DNA from 3 places in the Nesterenkonia maliinae genome. Region 1 is predicted to be linked to each of the others. Evidence: riboswitches for the same ligand, from Rfam matches in the RefSeq annotation. Region 1 holds a riboswitch; each other region holds the start of a gene.
The links. A riboswitch is a leader RNA that binds a small molecule or an ion and turns the genes downstream of it on or off. The one in region 1 is predicted to bind S-adenosylmethionine.
Positions count from the first base shown of each region.

Region 1 (7,669 bases):
GTGTGGATGACGTGGAGGTCCAGTCCCTGCAGCACGCCGACGGGTGGCAGGCACTGGCCAACGGCGACGTGGACGCCTGGGCCGGCCTGGATCCCATCATGGCCGGCGCCGAGGCCGACGGCGCCGAGCTGCTCTACCGCAACGTCGACTTCAACACCTACTCGGTGGTCAACGCCACCGGCGAATTCGTGGAGAACCACCCCGACGTCGCGCAGATCGTGGTCAACGTCTACGAGCAGGCGCGCGAGTGGGCCAAGGAGAACCCGGACGGCACCGCCGAGATTCTCGCTGAGTACGCGGGGCTGGAACTGGAGATCGCCGAGGCCGTCATCTCCGAGCGCACGAACTTCGAGGTGGATCCTGTGCCGGGAGACGAGGTCCGCGCCGCGATGGAGGCCGCCGGACCGTTCTTCGTGGAGAACGGCGACGTGGACAGCCAGGACGCTGTGGACGAGGCGCTGGAGTCGCTGTTCTACACCGACTTCGCTGAGAACATCGAGGCCACCGACGCCGCAGGCACCGAGGACGCGGCTGATGAGGCCGATATCGAGGAGACTGACGAGTGAGCGAGACCCTTTCCACGGCGCCAACGACCCAGCCGGCCGATGCCCCGGCCCGAACACCCGGAAGGCGCCGGCGCAGAAAGGTGCCAGGACGCGGACTGCTGATCGGCGCCGTCGTCCCGCTGCTGCTGCTGGGGCTGTGGTGGCTGGTCACCGAAGGGACCGGCACGTTCAGCCCGGTCCAGCTTCCCGCCCCGCAGACCGTCTTCAGCGCGGGGCTCGGGCTCTTCGAGTCCGGAGACCTCATCGATCACATGACGATCTCGCTGCAGCGCGTGCTGATCGGCTTCGGGATCGGTGCCGCGCTGGGTCTGGCGCTGGGCTCGCTGCTGGGACTGTCCTCCATCGCCGATGCCCTGCTGCACCCGACCGTGGGCGCCTTCCGTGCCGTGCCCTCACTGGCCTGGGTTCCGCTGCTGCTGCTCTGGGTCGGAATCGACGAGGACTCGAAGGTCATCCTCATCGCGATCGGAGCATTCTTCCCGGTGTTCACCGCGGTGCATTCGGCGCTCCGGCACGTGGACGCCCAACTGGTCGAGGCCGGGCGAGCCTTCGGGTTCCACGGCGTGCGGCTGCTCGGTACGGTGCAGCTTCCTGCCGTCGTGCCCAGCGTGTTCTCCGGGCTGCGCCTGGGCCTGGCTCAGGCATGGCTGTTCCTGGTGGCCGCCGAGCTGCTGGCCTCCTCGGAGGGACTGGGCTTCCTGCTGGACGAATCGAGGAACAACGGGCGCACCGACCGGCTGCTGCTGGCCATCGTGCTGCTGGCTCTGCTGGGCAAGCTCACCGATACCCTGCTCGGGGTGCTCGAGCGCAAGGCGCTCAAGACCTGGGCCTGACCCTCCCCCTCTCGGCGTTCTACCGGGGCTTCCGCGTTCTACCAGCCACACCATCGGCGAGGTAGATCGCGGAAGCCCCGGTATTTCGCGCAGTGGGGGTGATCAGCTTCTGCGGCGCAGCTGGAACTGCGCGGCGTGGTGGTCCTCGGGCAGGTGGTCGCCGGCGCCGAAGAGCTTGTTGCGCAGGGTGCCCGGGGCGTACTCGGTCTTATAGCGACCAAGCTTCTGCAGCTCGGGGACCACGTGCTCCACCACATCCTCGAAGGTCCCGGGAGTGATGTGATAAGCCAGGTTGAACCCGTCCACGTCGGTCTCCTCCTGCCATTCGATGAGCTGCTGCGCGGCACTCGGTCCGTCGCCGATGATCACCGGGCCGAAGCCGCCGACGCCGACCCACTCGGCGAGCTGCCGGACGGTCCAGACCTCGTCCTCCCGGCCCGAGGCCTTCTGGAAGGTCTCCACGGTGGACTGGATGGCGTTGGACTTCACGTCGCCGATGGGCTGGTCGAGATCGAATTGGCTCAGGTCGATGCCCATCCAGCCCGACATCAGCACCAGTCCGCCCTCGGCGTCGATGTACTGGGCCAGGTCGTCGTACTTGGCCTGGGCGGCGTCGTCGTCCGGGCCGGTGACGATGGTCTGCATCGCGAAGATCCGCACCGAATAGGGATCGCGTCCGGCCTCGGCCACCGACTGACGGATCTTGGCCACGGAGGCCTTCGCCAGCTCTTTGGTGGGCGGGTTGATGAAGACGGCCTCTGCATGCTTGCCGGCGAAGGCGCGGCCTCGGCTGGAGGCGCCGGCCTGGTAGATCACCGGGGTGCGCTGCGGGGAGGGCTCCACCACGCCGATACCAGGGGTCTTGAAGAACTCGCCGTGGTGTTCGATCCGGTGCACCTTCGCCGGGTCGGTGAAGACGCCTGAGGCCTTGTCAGCGAGGACGGCGTCGTCTTCCCAGGAGCCTTCGAGCAGCTTGTAGACGACGTCGAGGTACTCATCGGCATGGTCGTAGCGGCGATCGTGCTCCATCTGGTCGTCCTGGCCCATGTTCTGCGCCGCAGAGGGCAGGTACCCGGTGACCACGTTCCACCCCACGCGTCCACCGGTCAGGTGATCCAGGGTGCCCAGCCGCCGGGAGAACGGGTAGGGGTGCTCGTAGGCGGTGCCCGCGGTGATGCCGAAGCCGAGGTGCTTGGTGACCGCGGCCATCGCCGAGACCAGCAGGAACGGGTCCTGCAGCGGGATCTGCGCCCCGGAGCGCAGCGCGGCCTCCGGGTTCGAGCCGAAGACGTCGTAGGGGCCCAGCACGTCGGCGATGAAGAGGCCGTCGAAGAGCCCGCGCTCGAGGATCTGCGCCACCTCGGTCCAGTAGCCGATCGTGTTGTACTCCCGCGCACGATCATCCGGGTGCCGCCACAGTCCCGGGGACTGATGCACCACGCAGTTCATGTCGAAGGCGTTGAAGAGGATCTCGCGCTTGCCGGACTCGGTGGTCGGGAAGGTCATTCGTGGTTCTCCTTGGGGTTCGGATCACTGACAGATATCGGCGTTCACCGAAAATCGGGCCCCGGCGGACGGGAGGCAGGTGCAGGTGAGGTTCAGGCGCTCGGTGCGGCGCTGACCGTGGCGTCTGGCGGGCTGGCCGGGGCAGGTTCATCGTTCAGCGTCGGCTCGCCGACGCTCCACAGTCGGACCGGCTCGGAGCCGTTGACCCGGTGGTCCCCCGCGATCCGGGCCTTATAGACCCAGGGGTTGTGACTGGTGACGGTGCGGGCGTTGCGCCAATGCCGGTCCAGGCCGCGGGACTGGCTCACCCCGGAGGCACCCAGGACATCGAAGATCCGGGTGACCGCCTCCAGCACGGGACGGTGCAGCGCCACCTGGGCGCGGCCCGTGGCGAGCTCCACGGCATTGGCGGCGGCGATCTGCGCGTCCTGGGCGCTGGTCCGCGCCGCGAAGGCGGCATCCAGGCTCGCGGCGGTGGCGAGCACCTGCGCCCGGGCCAGCGCCGCGACCGCATCCACCTCCCCGACGGCCTGGAGCAGCTGCGGATCCGTGCGCGGAGTGCGGGTGTTGGCGTGGGAGAAGGTCCGCGAGCGCTCATGCAGCAGCGCCGCGGCGTCCCGGGCCGCGGCCTCGGCGACGCCGGCGAGCACGATCAGCAGGAAGTGCTGGTAGAGCGCGGTCTGGTAGGGGAACCGATCGGTCAGCCCGCGCAGCTCGGCCTCCTCCACCACGGCATCGGTGAGCCGCGCCGTGCCGGAGCCGGTGGTGCGCTGGCCGAAGCCGTCCCAGTCGTCGTCGATCTCCACACCGGGCTGGTCCCGGCGCACCAGCACCGCGAGCTCTCGACCTGCGGCGTCCCGGGCGGTGACGTCGAGCCAGTCCGCGAAGATCGCCCCTGTGGTGTAGTACTTCACCCCATTGACCACGTGCCCGGCATCGGTCTCGGTGACCACCGTGCCGGACTGGTGGAAGCCCCCCTTGCCCGGCTCGGTCCACGCGTTGCCGACCAGCTCCCCGGCCGTCAGCCGCGCGAGCCAGCGCTGCACGAGCGGCGCGGGGTCGGACTCAGAGTCAGCCTCGGTACCTGCGCGCCACAGCAGATCCTCCTGGACCGCGAAGTGACCGCGCAGCACCTGCGGAATGTTGCTGTCCTGGGCGGCGAGCTCCAGGAGGACCTGGGTGGTCTGCACCCAGTCCAGGCCGAAGCCACCCGCCAGCTCGGGCACGCGGAGCCGCCCGATGCCGGCGGCGACGAGGTCCTTGACCTCCTCGCGGGCCAGCTCACGGCTGCGCTCCCGGTCGAGCGCGGAGAGACCGACACGCTCGACGGCGTCACGCAGAATCTGAGGCACAGGCAGTTGAATGTTCATTCTTTCCTCCATCGATTCTGGCGGTAGCACCCGGCATGTCCGGGTTGCTGCGACGTCTTCGGGCCAGATCCCTCAGTCGCTCTGGATGGTGATGACGCTAAATATAGAGGGTCTTGGGGCTCATCCGTCAAGTTCAGATGACGCCGCATGTCTGAACTCAGCTGCGCCTCGGCGCCCACTTGACGATCGATATTCATGAACGCCGATGCGGTGGATCTTCAAGGAGTCCTAGTTTGTTCATCGGACGAATCGTGGGCGAACGGGGCGCCGACCCGTCCCTGGAATGTCATGCGGCGTCTCACAGTGCGAACAATTCTTGCTGGGGAACGGGACCACGCGTAGCGTTGAACCGTAACCATCCCGAGCGGCTGAGAGATCTGGCTCAGAGACGCCGCAGCAACCCGGACACGCCGGGTGCTAACGCCAGGACCGATGGAGTTGATCTGCATGTCTGTTCCTGCTCGCACCCTCGAGAACCCCGCTGACGCATCCCGCGTGGATCCCTTTGCGCTGCGCCATGCCCTGGCCCAGTTCCCGCAGGGCGTCGTCGCCGTCGGCGCGGAGGTCGACGGGACCCCCGAGGCGATCATCGCGTCCACCTTCACCGTGGGCGTCTCGCTGGAGCCGCCCCTGGTCACCCTGGCGGTCCAGCACAACTCCTCCACCTGGCCGAAGCTCGAGCACAGCGGAGGCGACCTGGGCATCTCGGTGCTCGGCCGCGACCAGAACGGGCTGTGCCGACAGATCGCGTCCAAGGATCGGGCCAACCGCTTCACCGGGGTGGACTACCAGCTCCATGGCTCGGCGCTGCTGCTCGACGGGGTCCCGATGTGGCTGCGCACCCGGATCTATGACCGGGTCCGCGCCGGAGACCACGACATCATCGTGCTCGAGATCCTGGACCTCGGCTTCACCGAGGGGGCCCCTGGACTGGTCTTCCACCAGCACGAGTTCAAGACCCTGACCACCCTGAGCTGACTCGAAGGACCCTTTCTTGACCACCCACACCCGCTTCACCGTGCCCGCAGACCCGCTCGGCGCGGACGTCCACCAGTGGACGGACCCGCAGGATGAGGACCAGCGCCTGGCGTTCTGGTCCGCCGCGGCGACTCTCCTGGACTGGGAGACCCCCTGGGAGACCACCCGTTCCTGGACGCCGCCGAACCCGGTGACCCGGCGCGGCCCGACGATCGGCTGGTACGAGGGCGGGACGCTGAATGCCGCGGTGAACTGCGTGGACCGGCACGTCGCCGCCGGACGCGGGGAGAAGATCGCGCTGCACTTCGAGGGCGAGCCCGGAGACCGCGAGGACGTCAGCTATGCCGAGCTCGGACGCCGGGTCAACCAGGCGGCGAACGCGCTGACCGCGATGGGCATCACCCGCGGGGACCGTGTGGTGATCTACCTCCCGGTGCTCGTCGAGACCATCGTGGTCACCCTGGCCTGCGCCAGGATCGGCGCGGTGCATTCCCTGGTCTTCGGCGGTTTCTCCGCCGAGGCGCTGAAGTTCCGCGTCGAGGACACCGGGGCGAAGCTGCTGGTCACCACCGACGGACAGTTCCGCCGTGGCAAGGCCGTGCCGGTTAAGGCCAACGCTGATGCCGCCGTCGCCGGGGCCACCGCCGAACATGGCGGCAACCTCGAACACGTCCTGGTCATCAACCGCACCGATTCGGTCGTGGAATGGACACCAGGACGAGACCTCTGGTGGCACGAGGTGGTGGAGACCGCCTCCACCGAGCACACCCCGGAGTTCTTCGACGCCGAGACCGAGCTGTTCATCATGTACACCTCCGGGACCACCGGCAAGCCCAAGGGCCTGGTGCACACCACCGGCGGGTACCTCACCGGAGCGCTCTACACCTACCTGCGACTCTTCGCCCACCCTGACCCGGCTCGACGCCCCGAGGACGTCCACTGGTGCACCGCGGACCTGGCCTGGGTCACCGCGCACACCTACGAGATCTACGGTCCGCTGGCGGCGGGCGCCACCCAGGTGATCTTCGAGGGCACCCCGAACACCCCGCATGAGGGCCGCCACTTCGAGATCATCGAGCGCCATCGCGTCACCACCTACTACACCGCCCCCACACTGGTCCGCTCGCTGATGGGCTGGTTCCCCGAGGGCGTGCCGGCGCAGTACGACCTCTCCTCGATCCGGCTCGCGGGCACCGTGGGCGAGGCGGTCAACCCCGAGGCGTGGCACTGGATCCGCCGTGAGATCGGCCGTGACACCATCGACGACGCCGGCCAGCCGGCCCTTCCCATGGTGGACACCTGGTGGCAGTCCGAATCCGGGTCCACGGTGCTCTCCCCGCGGCCCGAGGATGCTTCGCTCAAGCCCGGGGCCGCGACCCGCGAGCTGCCGGGCTGGGGCGCCGCCGTCGTCGACGAGGTCGGCCAGCCCGCGACCGCGGGCACGCAGGGCAACATCGTGCTCACCCACACCGGGCCTTCGATGGCCAGGACGGTGTGGGGCGATCCGGAACGCTACTTCACCTCCTATTGGGAGAAGTACGCCGATCAGGGCTGGTTCCTCGCCGGAGACGGGGCGCGGAAGGATCAGGACGGGGACATCTGGATCCTGGGCCGGATCGATGACGTCATCAACATCTCCGGACACCGGCTCTCCACCATCGAGATCGAATCCGCGCTGATCTCCCATCCGGATGTGGTCGAGGCCGGGGTCTGCCCGGTGTTCGATCCGATGACCGGGCACGCCGCCGTCGCCTTCACCGTGCTGACCACCGCCGCCCGCGAGCGTCTCGACGCCGCCGGCGGGACGGGCAGCGCGGCCGAGGATGAGCTGCTCGGCGCCCTGCGCAGCCATGTCGGCGAGGTGATCGGTCCGGTGGCGAAGCCGCGCACGGTGATCCCCGTGCCGGAGGTGCCCAAGACCCGCTCCGGAAAGATCATGCGCCGACTGCTGACCCAGCTCCATGACGGGGAGACCCTGGGAGACACCACCAGCCTGCAGAATGAACCCTGTGTACCGAAGATCGAAGAGATCTGCCAACGGCGCGGGACCGCGCCGAGAAGAGAAGAGGTAGCTACATGAGCGATCGCCAGTTCGGCTTCCGCACCCGCGCCCTGCACGCCGGGGCCGTCCCCGATGCCGTCTACGGATCGCGTGCTGTGCCCATCCACCAGTCGACCTCCTTCGTGTTCAAGGACACCGATGACGCCGCGAACCTGTTCGCGCTGCAGAAGTACGGGAACATCTACTCCAGGATCGGCAACCCCACGGTCTCGGCGCTGGAAGAGCGCGTGGCCTCGCTGGAGGGCGGCATCGGAGCGGTGGCCACCGCCTCCGGGATGAGCGCCGAATTCCTGGTCTTCGCCGCGCTGTGCGGGTCCGGAGACCACATCGTGGCCAGCTCGAAGCTCTACGGCG
Region 1 covers NZ_JBIMEY010000002.1:381,050-388,718, reverse strand. The annotation lists gene ACHAA4_RS06290 (aliphatic sulfonate ABC transporter substrate-binding protein) at 1-566, shown strand, start outside; gene ACHAA4_RS06285 (ABC transporter permease) at 563-1,399, shown strand; gene ACHAA4_RS06280 (LLM class flavin-dependent oxidoreductase) at 1,502-2,905, opposite strand; gene ACHAA4_RS06275 (acyl-CoA dehydrogenase family protein) at 2,998-4,275, opposite strand; SAM riboswitch class I at 4,281-4,367, opposite strand; SAM riboswitch class I at 4,628-4,714, shown strand; gene ACHAA4_RS06270 (flavin reductase family protein) at 4,723-5,253, shown strand; gene acs (acetate--CoA ligase) at 5,294-7,333, shown strand; gene ACHAA4_RS06260 (O-acetylhomoserine aminocarboxypropyltransferase/cysteine synthase family protein) at 7,330-7,669, shown strand, end outside.

Region 2 (7,669 bases), on a different contig from region 1:
CCAGCACCTGGGCCTGGCCGAAGGCGATCTGCTCCGCGGTGGAGGCCGCCCCGCAGGCGAAGACGGCGACGCCTTCGACCATGTCCGGGTAGCTGACGGCCCATTCCAGCGCCCGGGCACCTCCCATGGATCCGCCGATCACCGTGTGGAACTTCCGAATGCCCAGGGCCTGAGCCAGCCGGGCTTCGAGGTGCACGGAATCGCGAATCGTCACGAAGGGGAATCGGGAGCCGTAGGGCTTCCCCTCGGGATCCAGGGAGGCGGGTCCGGTGGAGCCGTAGCAGCCGCCGACCATGGCCGGGGCGATGACGAACCAGCGCTCGGTGTCGATCGGGCGACCGGGTCCGAGCAGCCCCTCCCACCATCCGATGGAAGGGTCCGCAGCGGTCGCGGCGACGTGGGAGTCGCCGGTGAGAGCATGCGCGACGAGGATGGCGTTGCTGCCGTCCTCGTTGAGCGTGCCCCAGGTCTCGTAGGCGAGGGTGACTTCGGGCAGCCGGCCGCCGGTCTCAAACGTGTACGCGCCGACCTCAGCGGTCTTCAGCGCGCCGGCGGGCCTGTTCCCAAAGTCATTCAGCACCTGATCACCCTAACCTCAGACCGCCGCGGCGGTTTCTTGCTTCGTCACATTCTCAGCACCGGCCTCGGAGGCTGCGTCTGCGGCTGTCTCGGACGCCGCGTCGGCAGCAGCCTGGGCGGCCTTCTCGAAGCCCTGGGCCAGGTCGGCGATGATGTCGTCGATGTGTTCCAGGCCCACCGAGAGCCGGACCAGTCCGGGCTTGACCCCGGCGGCCCGCTGCTCGGCGGGGCTGAGCTGGCTGTGCGTGGTCGAGGCGGGGTGGATCACCAGCGAGCGGACGTCGCCCACGTTGGCCACCAGCGAGTGCAGCTCCAGGGCGTCCACGAACGCCTGGCCCGCGCGGGCCTGCGCCTCGACGTCGTCGGCTGCTCCGCCGGCGAGCTCGAAGGCCAGCACCGCCCCGGACCCCCGGGGCAGGTACTTCTGGGCGCGCTCGAAGCAGGGGCTCGAAGGCAGACCGGAGTAGTAGACCCGCCGCACGTCCTGGTGGGCCTCGAGGTATTCGGCGACCTTCTGGGCGTTCTCGACGTGGCGCTCGATCCGCAGCGAGAGCGTCTCCAGGCCCAGGTTGATCTCGAAGGCGTTGTGCGGGGACAGCGCCGGGCCGAAGTCGCGCAGCAGCTGGACCCGGGCCTTGAGGATGAAGGAGAGGTTGACGCCGAAGATCCCCTCCGGCCCGAGATCCCGGCCGAAGACCAGCCCGTGGTAGCTCTCATCGGGGGTGGAGAAGCCGGGGAAGCGCTCCGGGTGCGCGAAGTAGTCGAAGCGCCCGGAGTCCACGATCACCCCGGCGATGGCGGTGCCGTGTCCGCCGAGGAACTTCGTCGCCGAGTGCACGACGACGTCGGCGCCGAAGTCGAAGGGACGGATCAGGTAGGGCGTGGTCAGCGTGGAGTCGATGATCAGCGGCGCCCCGAACTCGTGCGCCACCGAGGCGACGCCTTCGATGTCGAGCACGTCGCCGCGCGGGTTCGCCACCGCTTCGCCGAAGAAGGCCACCGTGTTCTCCCGGGTGGCGGCGCGCCAAGACTCCAGGTCATCGGGGTCCTCCACGAAGGAGACCTCGATGCCGAACTTCGGCAGAGTGTGCTTGAAGAGGTTCTGCGTGCCGCCGTAGAGCGTGGGCGAGGCGACGATGTGGCTGCCGGCGTGGGCGATGTTCAGCAGCGCCAGCGAGGTTGCGGCCTGTCCGGAGCCGACGGCGAGCGCCCCGACTCCACCCTCGAGGGCGGCGATCTTGTCCTCCACGGCCTGGACCGTGGGGTTGCCGATGCGGGAGTAGACGGGGGCGATCTCTTCGAGGCCGAAGCGACGCGCGGCGGCGGCGGTGTCGGGGAAGACGAAGGAGGTGGTCTGCTGGATCGGCAGCGCCCGTGCTCCGGTGACCGGGTCGGGAGCGACTCCGGCGTGGATCTGCTGGGTCTCGAACTGCCAGTTGTTCTCGTTACTCAAAAGATTCTCCGTTCAATGCGGCCCAGGACCTGGACCGGATATGAACGTCGCTGCCGGTGATAGAGCTGCCGGCGCTGAATCCTGTACGGCCCTGTCCTGAGGACTGGGGTGAAAGGGCCCGCACTGGTGTGTGGCCCGCGCTTGCCACGGTCAGTCGATGAAGCTTCTACGAAGACTGCCGCAGCCAGGTCGTCACCCGGGGCACCCCACCGCGAACTGGAGGGTTGCCGGCCAGCAAACCGGGGTTTTGCGCTGGCACTCTTGACCTAGGCATAAGTCTGCACGGCGGAATGCTTGCGTGCAAGTGCTGACTCCAGGTGGGATTCGCAGTTCGTCATGTTCCCCCCTCCCTGCTGGCAAAAAATCGTAGAGCTGTTGCTTTGTCGTAGCGCTCTATCCCTACGATCTCCCACAGCGCTACGATTTCTGCGAGCGTGGGGGGCGAGCCGGGGGTCGCGGTCTTCCCGGCCGACATTCTCGGGGAGTCCTCCGCAGGAGAGGGATACGTCCTCAACGGGGAGGACTGCGCCGAGGGCGACGACATCTGGCTCGGAGGAAGCCCCGCCCGATCGATGACCTATCGGGTCCCCGATCAATGCGATGAGGACGTCCAGCAGTGGCAGGTCCACACTGAGGGCTGATCCGCCAAAGACCTTCCGAAGCCCACGGATCTCTGCCACGGTAAGACCATGGCAGGTTCACGGAGACTCGCTGGCGCGACCGCGGCCTGGGCCGTCCTCGGAGCAACCATGATTGGTTGCACCACCGGCCTCCAGGACCCGAACGCCCCGGCGGGCGTCCCCAACTACGTCGTCGAGGACGCTTCCGGGCCCGATATGGGCCTGCAGGGACGCATCGCAGAGATCCGCGGGTGCTACTACATCCAGGGGCCTGCTCCCGAGCATGCCCTCACCCTCGCGCTCTTCCCCGCCCATGAGCTCGAAGAGGCTCCCGACGGGGCGGAGTTCACGTGGCGGGGCGTTGAATATTCCGCCGGCGATGACATCACGGTAGGCGGAGGCGGACCGGGCCCGGATATCTACGACGTCCCCGAGGAGTGCGACGACGATGCCGAGCGATGGCTGGTCACGCCCTCCACCCCCCGCCCCTGAGACCGACGACCTCTTATCCTTCAGCGCCAGAGGATGTAGCGTGGTTTCGCGAACGTGGACCCCCATCTCTTGGACACCTATTTCATGCTTCACACGACGCTTTCTGCGTTCCTCGGACTGAACCCCACGATCACCTCCTCCTGGATCGACATCGCGTGGTGGGCCATACCGGTCCTCTACGCCAGCCTCGTCATCTGGGCCGCTGTGGAGCTCGTCCGGAACAGAAGCCTGGACTTCGCACCGAAGATCGCATTCGCCTTTCTGCTGGTTCTCGCCCCGTTCATCGGCTCGATCCTGACCATCCTGCTGGTCCGGACCCACGCCACGGGCCGCACCCCGGATTCAAAAAATCGTAGAGTAGCTGCTTCGTCGTAGCGCTCTAGCTCTACGACCCGCCACAACGCTACGACTTTTCACCCCGGGGCGGGGGCGCGCCCTGACCTAGACTCATCTCCCATGAGCGCCTCCGACAACGATGTCCTGACAGCCCTGCGCAGCGCCTTCGCGCCGCATGCCCTGACCACCGACCCGGGCGAGCTCGACGCCCACGCGGTGGACAAGGGACCGCTGGAGCATTGGCAGGTACACCCGCCGCGCGCCGTCGTCTTCGCCGAATCGACCGAGGACGTGCAGAAGCTCGTGCGGCTCTCCGCCGAACACGGCTTCGCGCTGATCACCCGGGGCGCGGGAACGTCGGTCTCGGGTGGGGCCAACTCCACCGAGGGCTCCGTGGTGCTGAACCTGACCCGGATGAACCAGATTCTCGCGATGCGACCTGAGGACGAGGTCGCCGTGGTCGAACCGGGCGTGATCAACGCTGATCTGAACTCGGCCGCCGCAGAGCACGGGCTGATGTACGCGCCGGACCCAGCGAGCTACCGCATCTCCACCATCGGCGGAAACGTCGCCACCAACGCCGGCGGGCTGCGCTGCGCCAAATACGGGGTGACCCGCGACTCGGTGCTGGCCCTGGACGTGGTGCTCGCCGACGGAACCCTGATCCACACCGGCCAGGCCACCTTCAAAGGCGTCGCCGGCTACGACCTGACCAGCCTGTTCGTCGGGTCCGAAGGGACGCTGGGCATCGTCGTCGGAGTCACCGTACGGCTGCGCCATCTGAGCGAGCACATCGAGACCATCGCCGCGTTCTTCGACGAGCTGACCACGGCCGCGCAGGGCGTGCTGGAGATCGGCAAGGCCCGGGTACAGCCGTCGATCACCGAGCTGCTGGACCGTAACACGATGCTCGCCCTGGACCAGGCCCAGGGCTCCGACCTTGCCCGACGCGGCAACACGCTGCTGCTGATCCAGACCGACGGGCACGGCGCCGCCATCGAGGCGGAGATCATCCGCGAGGTGCTGCGCGGACTCGGCGCCACGGTGAGCGACCCCGGCTCCACCGAGTCCGAGCGGCTGATCGAGCTGCGCCGGCACGCCCGCGGCGACGGCATCGCCACCGAGGTGCGCGTGGGCGAGGACGTCGCGGTCCCGCGCTCACGGCTGGTGGACTACATCCGCGCGATCGAGGACCTCGCCGAGGAGCATCAGGTCCAGCTCAAGGTGGTCGCGCACGCCGGAGACGGCAACCTGCACCCCACCTTCAGCGTCCCCAGCTCCGAGTTGAGTCCAGAGACCAGTCCCGAGCCGCAGGCCGACGACGACGCCGCTTCTCCCGCACAGCCCGAGGGCACCTCGGTGACAGTTGATGCCAGTGCGGACGGCGCTGCGGCCTCGGCGATGTCGCGGCTGCATGCGGCGCTGGACGGCTCGGTCCGGCTCGCGCTTGAGATGGGCGGGACCATCACCGGAGAGCACGGGATCGGCACCTACAAGCTGCGCTGGCTGGACTGGGAACAGTCTGCGGAGGTCATCGCGCTGCAGCGCCGGATCAAGGACGTGTTCGATCCGGAGTACCGGCTCAATCCTGGGCGGGCGATCCTGTAGCCGCACGGGCCGGACCGAGAAGGACCGCGCGGGCCGCCGCGTCGGCATCTGCCAGGGACCGGGCGGAGGAATCAACGGTGCCACCGGCCTCGGCCGCGATCGCGGTGCCCCACTGGACCGAGCTCAGCTGCAGACCCAGCACGTAGATCTCCTCCGGTTCGGCGCGGTCCATCGGGATCAGCCGGTGCGGGAGAGTGGTCACGTCGAAGCCCTTGCCTGCTCGCGGCGCCCCGGAGGCGTCCACGAGTTCGCGTGGCCGGGCCAGGCCGCTGCGCAGCAGTCCGGCCACCAGGGGTGAACGGGAGAGCTGCACCCGGTTGGCCGGCATCATGGCCTCCAGCAGCCAGCGCGCCTGGTAGGCCGGGGCGGCCACCGCCGGGGACTCGGCCGTGTAGAAGCCGGTCTCACGGTCCACGTCGAAGATCGGCTCGGGTCCGAGGAACTCCACGACACCGGCGCGGGTCAGCGCGGCGAGCTCCTCGATCCGCTGCAGCGGCGGACCGCTGGCCAGACCCTCCACCAGAGATTCGAACCAGCCCTCGATCTCGCTGATCTGGCTGGACTGGGAGACCCGGCCCTGGCTGATCAGCGCCTTGACCTCCATCCGGGCAAGGTGCAGTGCGCCGATCGCCATCTTCACCGGGCTGCGCACCCCCGCGGCGGAGGTGGCGGCGTCGTCCTCGAGGTAGGCGCTCATGTGCTGCTGGTACTGCTCGGCGGACTCGAAGGTCAGCCCGCCGAAGGGTCGCCCGAGGGAGCGGATGTCGAACCAGAGCACATCCGGGGCGAACTCGCGCAGCAGACGCTGACCGCGGGTCTGCAGCACCGCCTCACCCAGGTGGGTGTCCGCGAGGAGCTCCTCCAGGGCCGCGTCGAAACCGGTGCGGAAGAGCTCCGGGGCGAGCTCCACCAAGGTTCGGTAGTAGGTGCGCAGCACGTCGCGCTGCATCAGTGGCCAGAGGTGGGCGGAGAAGTCGAGCACATCGTGGCGCCGCTCGGCCTCCGCGATCGCCTCGGGGCTGAAGTGATGCAGGCTGATGCCCACCGGGGCGAAGCCGGGCGCCTCGGTGAGTGCGGTGGACTTGGCGCGGTAGGGGGTGCCGCGGCGAGACCCGGCCACCAGATGCGGCTCGTCGCCGGTGGCGAGGTATTCCAGACGCTGCCCGGCGGGGCGGTCGGCGTGTTCGTGGAACACTCCCCCACGGCCGACGCTGGCCTGGATCATCAGGTCGAAGAAGTTCAGCCCCATGCCGCGGACCAGGACGTTCTCCCCCGCGGGCAACGAGTAGTAGTCGACCTCGGTGGGAATCGCCGGCGGCTGGTAGTGCAGCCCGAGCTGGTCGGCGACCTCGGTGAAGTGTTCGCCGGATTCGTTCAGTCCGGCCGGGATGTGACCGAGCGCGAGCACGACCTGATCGGCGCGCAGCCGTTGACCTGAGGTCGGGCTGGCGGCGGCGTCGTCCTGGTTGTGGGTGCTGCCATGGTCTTCGGCGTCGTTCAGGTCTCCAGCGTCCTCCACCGTGAGCTCGTACCCGGAGTCTGCGCGACGCAGCTCAGTGACCTCCGCGCGCAGGTGCTCCACGGTGATGCCTGGCTGATCTGCGAGCGCCGCGCAGACCTCGGTGTGCAGCCAGCTCAGGTATTGCCCGTAGGCGGCGCGGGTCGGGTAGTCGGTGTCGGTTCCGCCGTGGTCGATCCCCTTCGGCACCGGCGGCTCGAAGCCGTCGGCGCGCACCGAGGTGACCGTCTCCTCGGCCTCATGCTCGTGTCGCCACTGCGCGAAGGAGCGCGAGGCCGACGACGCCGGCAGCGCGGCCTGGGTGGCGCCGGCGGGCGCCGCGGTGGGGAAGCTGGCCGGGGTGTTCATCAGGTAGAGCGGAGACTGCTGCGGGTTCCAGACCCGACCGGGACCGTGCGGCGCCGGGTCGATCACCAAGATGCGCAGCCGAGGGGTCGGGGCGCCTTGCTCCACCGCGGCGTCATTGACCGCGCCGTGCTCCACGACGGCGAGAAGCCGCTCCAGAAAAGACGTGCCGCGGGGTCCGGCACCGATCAGCGCGACGCTGCGTTCCTCGGTCTCGCGGGGCATGGGCGGGGTGTTCTCCTGGTGGAATCTGCGGCTCGCTGGTTCCGACCAGGCTACTGCCAGCGCGCGCTTTGTCAGTTTCCTGGACGAACCGCTAGTCTAGACGGGCGCACGAGAACGGTTCACCGATCTCGTGGGCACAGGAGGCGTGCCAGAGCGGCCGAATGGGCTTCACTGCTAATGAAGTGTCCGCCTCAAAGCGGACCGGGAGTTCAAATCTCCCCGCCTCCGCCAACGTGGAGAAGAACCCCCGTCGGGAGCAGTCCTGACGGGGGTTCTTCTGTGTCTGACGAGTCCCCCGGAGCGGCATCGATCGGCGGGCCCGCTCTGTGGGCTCCAGCGGCGGGCCCGAGGATCAGAGCCTAGTCCTGCGCGATGTCCAGCACGATCCGCACGGGATCATCGAGCTGTTGGACCCGGAAGTCTCGCTCCTCATCCAGACTGATCAGCACCTGGCTCTCGCCGCCGAGAAGCTCGCCGGGCTGGATCTCGCGG
Region 2 covers NZ_JBIMEY010000005.1:78,060-85,728, reverse strand. The annotation lists gene metX (homoserine O-acetyltransferase MetX) at 1-580, opposite strand, end outside; gene ACHAA4_RS10445 (O-acetylhomoserine aminocarboxypropyltransferase/cysteine synthase family protein) at 596-2,032, opposite strand; SAM riboswitch class IV at 2,165-2,299, opposite strand; gene ACHAA4_RS10440 (hypothetical protein) at 2,467-2,673, shown strand; gene ACHAA4_RS10435 (hypothetical protein) at 2,782-3,144, shown strand; gene ACHAA4_RS10430 (hypothetical protein) at 3,229-3,519, shown strand; gene ACHAA4_RS10425 (FAD-binding oxidoreductase) at 3,601-5,088, shown strand; gene ACHAA4_RS10420 (FAD/NAD(P)-binding protein) at 5,063-7,177, opposite strand; tRNA gene ACHAA4_RS10415 (tRNA-Ser) at 7,317-7,408, shown strand; gene ACHAA4_RS10410 (AMIN-like domain-containing (lipo)protein) at 7,537-7,669, opposite strand, start outside.
Region 2: another riboswitch for S-adenosylmethionine. It lies ahead of ACHAA4_RS10445 (O-acetylhomoserine aminocarboxypropyltransferase/cysteine synthase family protein); the one in region 1 lies ahead of ACHAA4_RS06270 (flavin reductase family protein).

Region 3 (7,669 bases), on a different contig from region 1:
GCTGCGAATGCTCCACCAGGTCATCGAAGCTCCAGGTGGCCAGCGGGTTGACCTTGATCAGGCCGTGCAGCTCGTCCCAGGTCACCAGGGGCGTGTCGACCCTGGTCGGCGCCTCGTCGCGACGGACACCGGTGAACCAGAGCCGGTAGCCGGTGAGCACCTCGTCCAGCGGGTCCATCTTGCGCATCCGGCAGCACGCGGCTGGGTCGGTAATGAACAGGTCCTTGCCGTGGACCCGGTCCTGCTCGGCCACGCTCAGTCGAGGCAGGACATCGACGACCGTGACGTCGAGCGCGCGAGCCACCTCGTTGCGTGCCGCGATGGTCTCCACGAAGTGATATCCGGTCTCCAGGAACAGCACGTCCACGCTGGGAAGCTGGTCGGCGACCAGGGCCGGCAGGACCGAGTCCTGCATGGAGCAGGCCACCGCGACCTCACGCGGGGAGAAGTTCTCGGCCACCCAGGCGATGACGTCCTCGGCGCGGGCCTCCCAGCCCAGCGCCTCCGCCCCGGATGTGGCGAGGGCGCGGGCCGCGTCAGTCCTGGATGTGAGGTCGGTGCTGGATGTGGGGTCGGTGCTGGTGATGCTGGTGCTCGGCGTCGACTCCGTCATGAGATGGCCTCTTTCCGGGGTTCCTCGAGCTGCGGCTCTGGTTCCTCCAGCTGCAGATGGTCCTCGTCCACCCGGTGGGCCCAGGCTGCGAAGGTCTCATTGGAGCTGTCCCGGGTGCGCAGGTAGCGACGGATCAGCGCCTCGGTGTAGTCGACCAGCCCCTCCACGGTGACCTTCAGGCCGCGGACCGTCCGTCCGAGCCCGGGATCCTCCCGATCGGAGGAGGCCAGCCCACCGCCGAGGTGGACCTGGAAACCCGGTGTCTTCTCGCCGTCGGGGTCGGGCAGCAGCTGTCCCTTCAGCCCGATGTCGGCGGTCTGGATGCGGGCGCAGGAGTTCGGGCATCCGTTGATGTGCAGGGTGAGCCGCTCGGGAAGCTGGTCGGCCACGTCCGCGAGCCGGATCTCCAGCGCGGAGATCGTCTTCTGGGCGGTGGTCTTGGTCTCCACGATCGCCAGCTTGCAGAACTCGATGCCGGTGCAGGCCATCGTGGATCGGCGGAAGACCGTGGGATCGGGGTCGAGTCCCAGGTCGCTCAGCCCGGCCTTGACCGTGGCCAGGTTCTGCTCGGGCACGTCGAGCACCACGAGCTTCTGGTGCGGGGTGGTGCGCAGCCGGAGGGACCCGTTGGCCTCCAGCAGCTCGGCCAGCTTCACCAGCAGCTCCCCGTTGACCCGGCCGACGACGGGAGCGGCGCCGATGTAGTAGCGACCGTCCTTCTGCCGGTGGACGCCCACGTGGTCCCCCGGTCGGCTCGGCGCGGGAGCAGGCAGCCCGTCCCGGAGCCTGTGGCCCAGGTACTCGTCCTCGACGACCTGCCGGAACTTCTCCGGTCCCCAGTCGTTGAGCAGGAACTTCAGTCTCGCCTTCTGCCGCAGCCGCCGGTAGCCGTAGTCGCGGAAGACCTGGGTCACCGCGTGCCACACATCCGGCGCCTCGTCCTCGGTGGTGAAGACCCCGAGGCGTTCGGCCAGCCTGGGGTTGGTGGAGAGTCCCCCGCCGACCCAGACGTCGTAGCCCGGGCCGTGTTCGGGGTGGACGACGCCCACCAGGCCGAAGTCGTTGATCTCATGGACCACGTCCTGGCTGGGGTGTCCGGTGATCGCGGTCTTGTACTTGCGCGGGAGGTTCGAGAGCGTGGAGTCCCCGATGTAGCGGAGGGCGATCTCAGCGATCACCGGCGTGGGGTCGATGATCTCCTCCGCGCAGATGCCGGCCACGGGAGAACCCAAGATCACCCGCGGAACGTCTCCGCAGGCCTCCGTGGTGCCCAGGTCCACGGATTCGAGACGGCGCCAGATCTCCGGGACGTCCTCGACCCGCACCCAGTGCAGCTGGATGTTCTGCCGGTCGGTCAGATCCGCGGTGTTGCGGGCGAAGTCCACGGCGATCTGACCGACCACGCGCAGCTGCTCGGTGGTCAGTGCGCCGCCGTCGATCCGGACCCGGAGCATGAAGTACTTGTCGTCGACCTCCTCCGGGGGCAGCGAGTTGTGCGCACCGGCCGGGACGCCGGGGCGTCGCTGGGTGTAGAGGCCCCACCAGCGGAAGCGGCCGCGCAGATCATCAGAGTGGATCGAGTCGAAGCCCTCCTTGGAGTAGACCTGTTCGATCCGCTCGCGGACGTTCAGGCCGTCATCGGCCTGCTTGAGCTCCTCGTTGTGGTTCAGCGGGTCCTTGCCGTCGATCTTCCACTGGCCGTTGGGTCGTGGGGATGAACGGTCGGGCCGCCTACTGGCGGTGGACGTGGTAGCTGTATCGGTCGACAAAATGCCTCCATCGTTCCCGGCGTGAGCACCCGGCGTGTGCATGTAAGTTCCGGGTTGCTGCGGCGTCGTTGAGCCAGGTCTCTCAGCCGCTCTGGATGGTTGGTCGCCCTCGTGCGGTGCGATAGGTCCACACTAAAATACAATGCTGAACTTATCAATTATGTGTGTCATTAAAGTTCACGTTGCGATGCACTGTGGATCGCATGATCCCCATCATGGACCCACTGGCCGAACCCTCCGGGGAAGAGCACCGGGTCGAAGCCTGCCGCGCTGAGCGCGAGCACCGCATGCGTGGAGTGAACTCCGGAGGCGCAGTAACAGTAGACGGGGCTTCCGGGCTCGACCCCGAGCTCCAGGTAGCGCTGCCGCAGCTGGGCAGCCGGAAGGAGCCGCCCCCGGTTGTCGACGTTCCCTGAGACCGGGGCGTTCAGCGCCCCCGGGATGTGGCCGTCACCGGCGAAGCGCTGGACGGAGCGGGCGTCGGTCAGCTGCGCCTCGGGTTCGAGGGCCGCGATCTGATCCAGGTCGGCGGTCTTCATCCCCCCGAACCTGATCGCCGTCTCCGTGGCCTCGGGCAGCTCGAAGCCCTCGGCGAGTGCATGCCCGGCCTGGGCCCAGGCGCGCAGCGAGCCGTCGAGCACCCGCACATCGGTCAGGCCCGCATGACGCAGCAGCCACCAGGCGCGCGCCGACGAGAAGTTCTTCACGTCGTCATAGACCACCACGGTGTCCTGGGGTCCGATGCCCCAGCGGCGCACCGACTCCTGAAACGCGGCAAGGTCGGGAAGCGGATGCGGGCCCTCTGCTGCGCGCCGGTCCGGGGCGCTGAGCTCGTACTCCAGGTCGACGAACACGGCCCCCGGGATGTGCCCGGCCAGGTATTCGGGAAGGCCCTCCGGGCGGTCTTGACGCCATCGAACGTCGAGCAGGGTCAGCGGCGCACCGGTGCGCTGGAGGGCACGGAGCTCCTCCACGGTGATGCTGACCTCCCGCGAGGCGGGCGCGCCGGTCATGGCGCCCCCTGCAGCTCGGCCACGGAGGTTGGCACGGACGCGGAGGTCGGCACGGGGACGGCCTGGAGATACCGGTCCAGCACGAGGTCGACCAGCTGAGCCGGAGCCGTCGGCCGACCGGGAGCCAGCAGCGGCTCGGTGGTCAGGTCGGCGCCGGTCGATTCGAGCAGGGTCTGGAAGTACCCCGGGGCCAGCAGGTAGCTCGCCACCACCACGCGCTGCCTGGGATGCTCTGCGCGGGCCTGGGCCACGGCCGCGGCGACGCTGGGCTGCGCGAAGGAGAGGTAGGACTCGTGGACCGTGACTCCGAGGTGGTGGGCGAGCATCGCGGCGGCGGCTTCACAGTCGCGGACCGCGGAGGCGTCCGAAGAGCCTGCCGCGCCGAGGATGATGATGTCCCGGTCGGGATCGGCGCCGATCTCCCCCAGTCGGTGGGCGAGCAACTCGGTGAGTCGATCGTCGGGTCCGAGCGCGCGGCACAGCGCGGCCGGTCGGGTGAGGTTCTGCATCGCCTCGCGCAGATCCACGTTGACGTGGAACCCGGTGGAGAGCAGCAGCGGCACGATGGTCGCCCCCATGCCCGCAGGAAGGCTGTCCAGGGTGGTGTCGACATCGGGCTGCTGCACGTCGACGTGGCCGAGCCGCACGGTGGGCCGGGTCGCCGGTGGGATCTTGGGCGCAGTCTCGGGTGACGCTGGGGCGTGGAGCCGGTGGGCGACGTCGTCGATGAGCTGACGCATCACCGCCTGGCCGCGCTTCGAGGAGGTGCCGTGCGATATGCCTACGAGCGCTGCTGTCTGTGTTCGCATAGGTGCACAGTAGTGGTCGGCCCAAGAAGATGCATCAATATGAACATTGATATGAACGTTTGTTTCCTAGAGTGCCGGTCGGCGCGCAGCGAGAGCGGTGAGAGCGGCGGGGCGGCTAGCCCCGGCCCTCGGCGAATCCGGTGAAGCGCTGCGCCACTGCGGCTCCCTCGTCGGCCTCGGTGGTGACCACCATGATCGTGTCGTCTCCGGCGATGCAGCCCAGGATCTCCGGGAGCCCGGCGTGGTCCACCGCGCTGGCGAGGAACTGTGCCGCCCCTGGAGGTGTGCGCAGGATGACCAGGTTCGCGCTGGGCTCGGCGGAGACCAGCAGGTCCTTGCACAGCGCGATCAGTCGCGCCGTCGTAGTCGCGTCGGTCTGATCGGCCTGCAGCTCACGGTCGTGTCCGTCGGAGGGCACCGCGTAGATCAGCGCACCCTGCGTCCCGCGCACACGAGCGGCGCCGATCTCCACCAGATCCCGGGAGAGCGTCCCCTGGGTGACGGTGACGCCGGCGTCGGCGAGGCGTTCGGCCAGCTCGGCCTGGGAGCGGACCTGGGAGCGCGAGATCAGCTCGCGGATCTTCGCGTGCCGGGCGGTCTTGGTGGTGGGAGCCATCTCAGCGCTCCGCCGCGCGGACCAGCTCCACGGTCTGGGCATCGGCCAGCCCGGAGTGCACCAGCAGCCAGGCCATCAGCGCCTTCTGCGCGTGCAGCCGGTTCTCCGCCTCGTCCCAGACCACCGACTGCGGACCATCGATGACCTCGGCGCTGATCTCCACTCCGCGGTAGGCAGGCAGGCAGTGCAGGACGACGGCGCCCGGTGCGGCATGTGCCATGGCGGCCGCGTCGACCCGGTAGTCCCCGAAGAGCTGCATCCGCTGCTGCTTCTCCTCCTCCTGCCCCATCGAGACCCAGGTGTCGGTGGCCACCGCGTCGGCGCCGGTCAGGGCCTGGACCGGATCCGAGGTGATCAGCACCTTGGCTCCGGTCTGCTCGGCGCGGGCCTGGGCGGCGTCGATGATGTGCGGCTCGGGCAGGTAGCCGGCGGGACCGGCGATGCGCACGTCCATGCCGGCGTTTACCCCGGCGAGCAGATAGGAGTTCGCCATGTTGTTCGCCGCGTCCCCCAGGTAGGCCAGTGAGCGGCCCGCGGTGGAACCGAGGTGTTCGCGCAGGGTCAGCAGATCCGCCAGCAGCTGGCACGGGTGATAGTCGTCGGAGAGCGCGTTGATGACAGGGACGGCGCTGTGCTGGGCCATCTCGTCCAGCCCCGAGTGGGCGTAGGTGCGCCAGATGATCAGGCTGACCATGCGGTCGAGCACCCGTGCGGTGTCCGCGATGGTCTCCTTGTGGCCGAGCTGGGACTCGCCGGGGTTGACCACCAGCGGGGAGCCGCCGAGGGCGGAGATTCCGGCGGCGAAGGAGAATCGGGTCCGGGTGGAGGTCTTGTCGAAGAACACCGCGGCCGTCTGCGGGCCGGCCAAGGCCTTGATCGCATACGGGTCGGCCTTCATCTGCGCGGCGAGGGTGAGCACCTGATCGAGCTCGGCGGGACTGAGGTCGAGGTCGGTGAGGAAGTGACGGACGGTCATGAGGTGCTCCTGCGGTGGATCTCGGGAAGGGCGTCGATGAACTGCTGGATCTGCTCCACGCTGATGATCAGCGGCGGAGCCAGGCGCAACGTGCTGGGCCCCGTGGCGTTGATGATGAAGCCGGCCTCCAGCGCGGCGGTGACCATGGCGGGCGCGAGCGCCGCGCCGGCCCCGGCAGCTTCCTCGGCATCGGCGGGCGCACCGGTGACGTCGAAGCCGATCAGCAGGCCGTGGGCGCGGACCTCGGTGACGAAGTCCAGGGCGGCAAGCCTGCTGGCCGCGTAGGCGCTGACCTCCCGGACCTGACGGAGCAGGTCCGTGGACTCGATGACGTGCAGGGTGGCCAGGGCGGCTGCCGTGGCGGCGGGATTGCCGCCGAAGGTGGTGCCGTGCTGGCCGGGGTTCAGCAGCGAGCTGGCGTGCTCGCCGAAGGTCAGCATCGCTCCGATCGGGAATCCGCCGCCGAGTCCCTTGGCCAGGGTCATCGCGTCGGGGAGCACCGGTACCGGACCCGCGCCGGAGGCGCCTGGGGCAGAATCCTCCCCTGGGACATCCGGGGCAGAGGCGAACCAGGATCCGGTGCGGCCGATGCCGGACTGAACCTCGTCGAAGATCAGCAGCGCCCCGGCCTCGCGGGTGATCTCGCGCGCCGCCTCGAGGTAGCCGTGGGGGTGGCCGTGGACCCCGGCCTCGCCCTGGACGGGTTCGATGATCACGGCTGCCACGGTCTCATCGACCGCAGCACGCAGCGCCTCGGCGTCGCCGGCGGGCACCCATTCGACGCCGCCGGGCAGCGGCTCGAAGGGTTCGCGATAGCTGGGCTTATGCGTCATCGACAGCGCGCCCATGGTGCGTCCGTGGAAGCCGTGCTCGAGCGCGATGATCCGTGGTCGGTCTGTTCCGCCGTGGCGGCGGGCGAGCTTGAACGCGGCCTCATTGGCCTCGGTGCCGGAGTTGGTGAAGAAGGCCTTGGAGCCGGCGGGGGCCTGGGCGAGGTGCAGCAGCTTCTCGGCCAGCGCGATCTGGGTGGGGCTCGTGAAGAAGTTCGAGATGTGCCCCAGTGTGCTCAGCTGGGAGGAGACCACGCTGGTGATCAGCGGGTGGGCGTGGCCCAGGGCATTGACCGCGATGCCGCCGAGCAGGTCGAGGTACTCACGACCGTCGGCGTCCCAGACGGTGGCGCCGGAGCCGCGGACCAGCACCCGCTGCGGGGTGCCGAAGACGCCGAGCAGCGATTCGGTGTAGCGCGCCAGCAGCTGCTCGCCGGGCTCCCCGGCAAGTGCCGCGGTGTTGAGGTCAGTACTCTCGAGATCGTCACTCCTGAGGTCAGCCCGGCGAAGGTCATTACCGTCCGCGCCTGCAGAGCTGAAGCCTGCGGAGTGTGCGGTGTGCGCGTCGGGCGTGCTCTGCGGGCTCATGCGGCCTCCTCATCGGGAACGATCTGGGTGCCGACGCCCTCGGTGGTCACGATCTCCAGGAGCATCGAGTGTGGCGCCCGGCCGTCGACGACGTGGGCGCGCGGGACTCCGGCCTCCACGGCCTTCAGCGCCGCGGTCATCTTGGGGATCATGCCTGACTCCAGGCTGGGCAGCATGGCACGCAGATCGGTGGCGCTCAGTGAGGAGATCAGCGAGGATTTGTCCGGCCAGTTGGCGTAGAGGCCCTCCACATCGGTGAGCATCACCAGTTTGGCCGCGCCGAGCGCGGAGGCCACGGCGGCGGCGGCGAGGTCTGCATTGACGTTGAGCACCTCCCCGGTGGGCGCGGCATCGGCGGTGGTGGAGTCGAACTCCGGGGCGATGGTGGAGATCACCGGGATGCGCCCGGCGGCGAGCAGGTCGGTGATCGCGTCGGGGTTGACCCCGCTGACCTC
Region 3 covers NZ_JBIMEY010000007.1:181,483-189,151, reverse strand. The annotation lists gene ACHAA4_RS12805 (phosphoadenylyl-sulfate reductase) at 1-613, opposite strand, end outside; gene ACHAA4_RS12800 (nitrite/sulfite reductase) at 610-2,382, opposite strand; SAM riboswitch class I at 2,387-2,484, opposite strand; gene ACHAA4_RS12795 (sulfurtransferase) at 2,553-3,395, opposite strand; gene ACHAA4_RS12790 (sirohydrochlorin chelatase) at 3,392-4,204, opposite strand; gene ACHAA4_RS12785 (arginine repressor) at 4,320-4,820, opposite strand; gene argF (ornithine carbamoyltransferase) at 4,822-5,796, opposite strand; gene ACHAA4_RS12775 (acetylornithine transaminase) at 5,793-7,214, opposite strand; gene argB (acetylglutamate kinase) at 7,211-7,669, opposite strand, start outside.
Region 3: another riboswitch for S-adenosylmethionine. It lies ahead of ACHAA4_RS12800 (nitrite/sulfite reductase); the one in region 1 lies ahead of ACHAA4_RS06270 (flavin reductase family protein).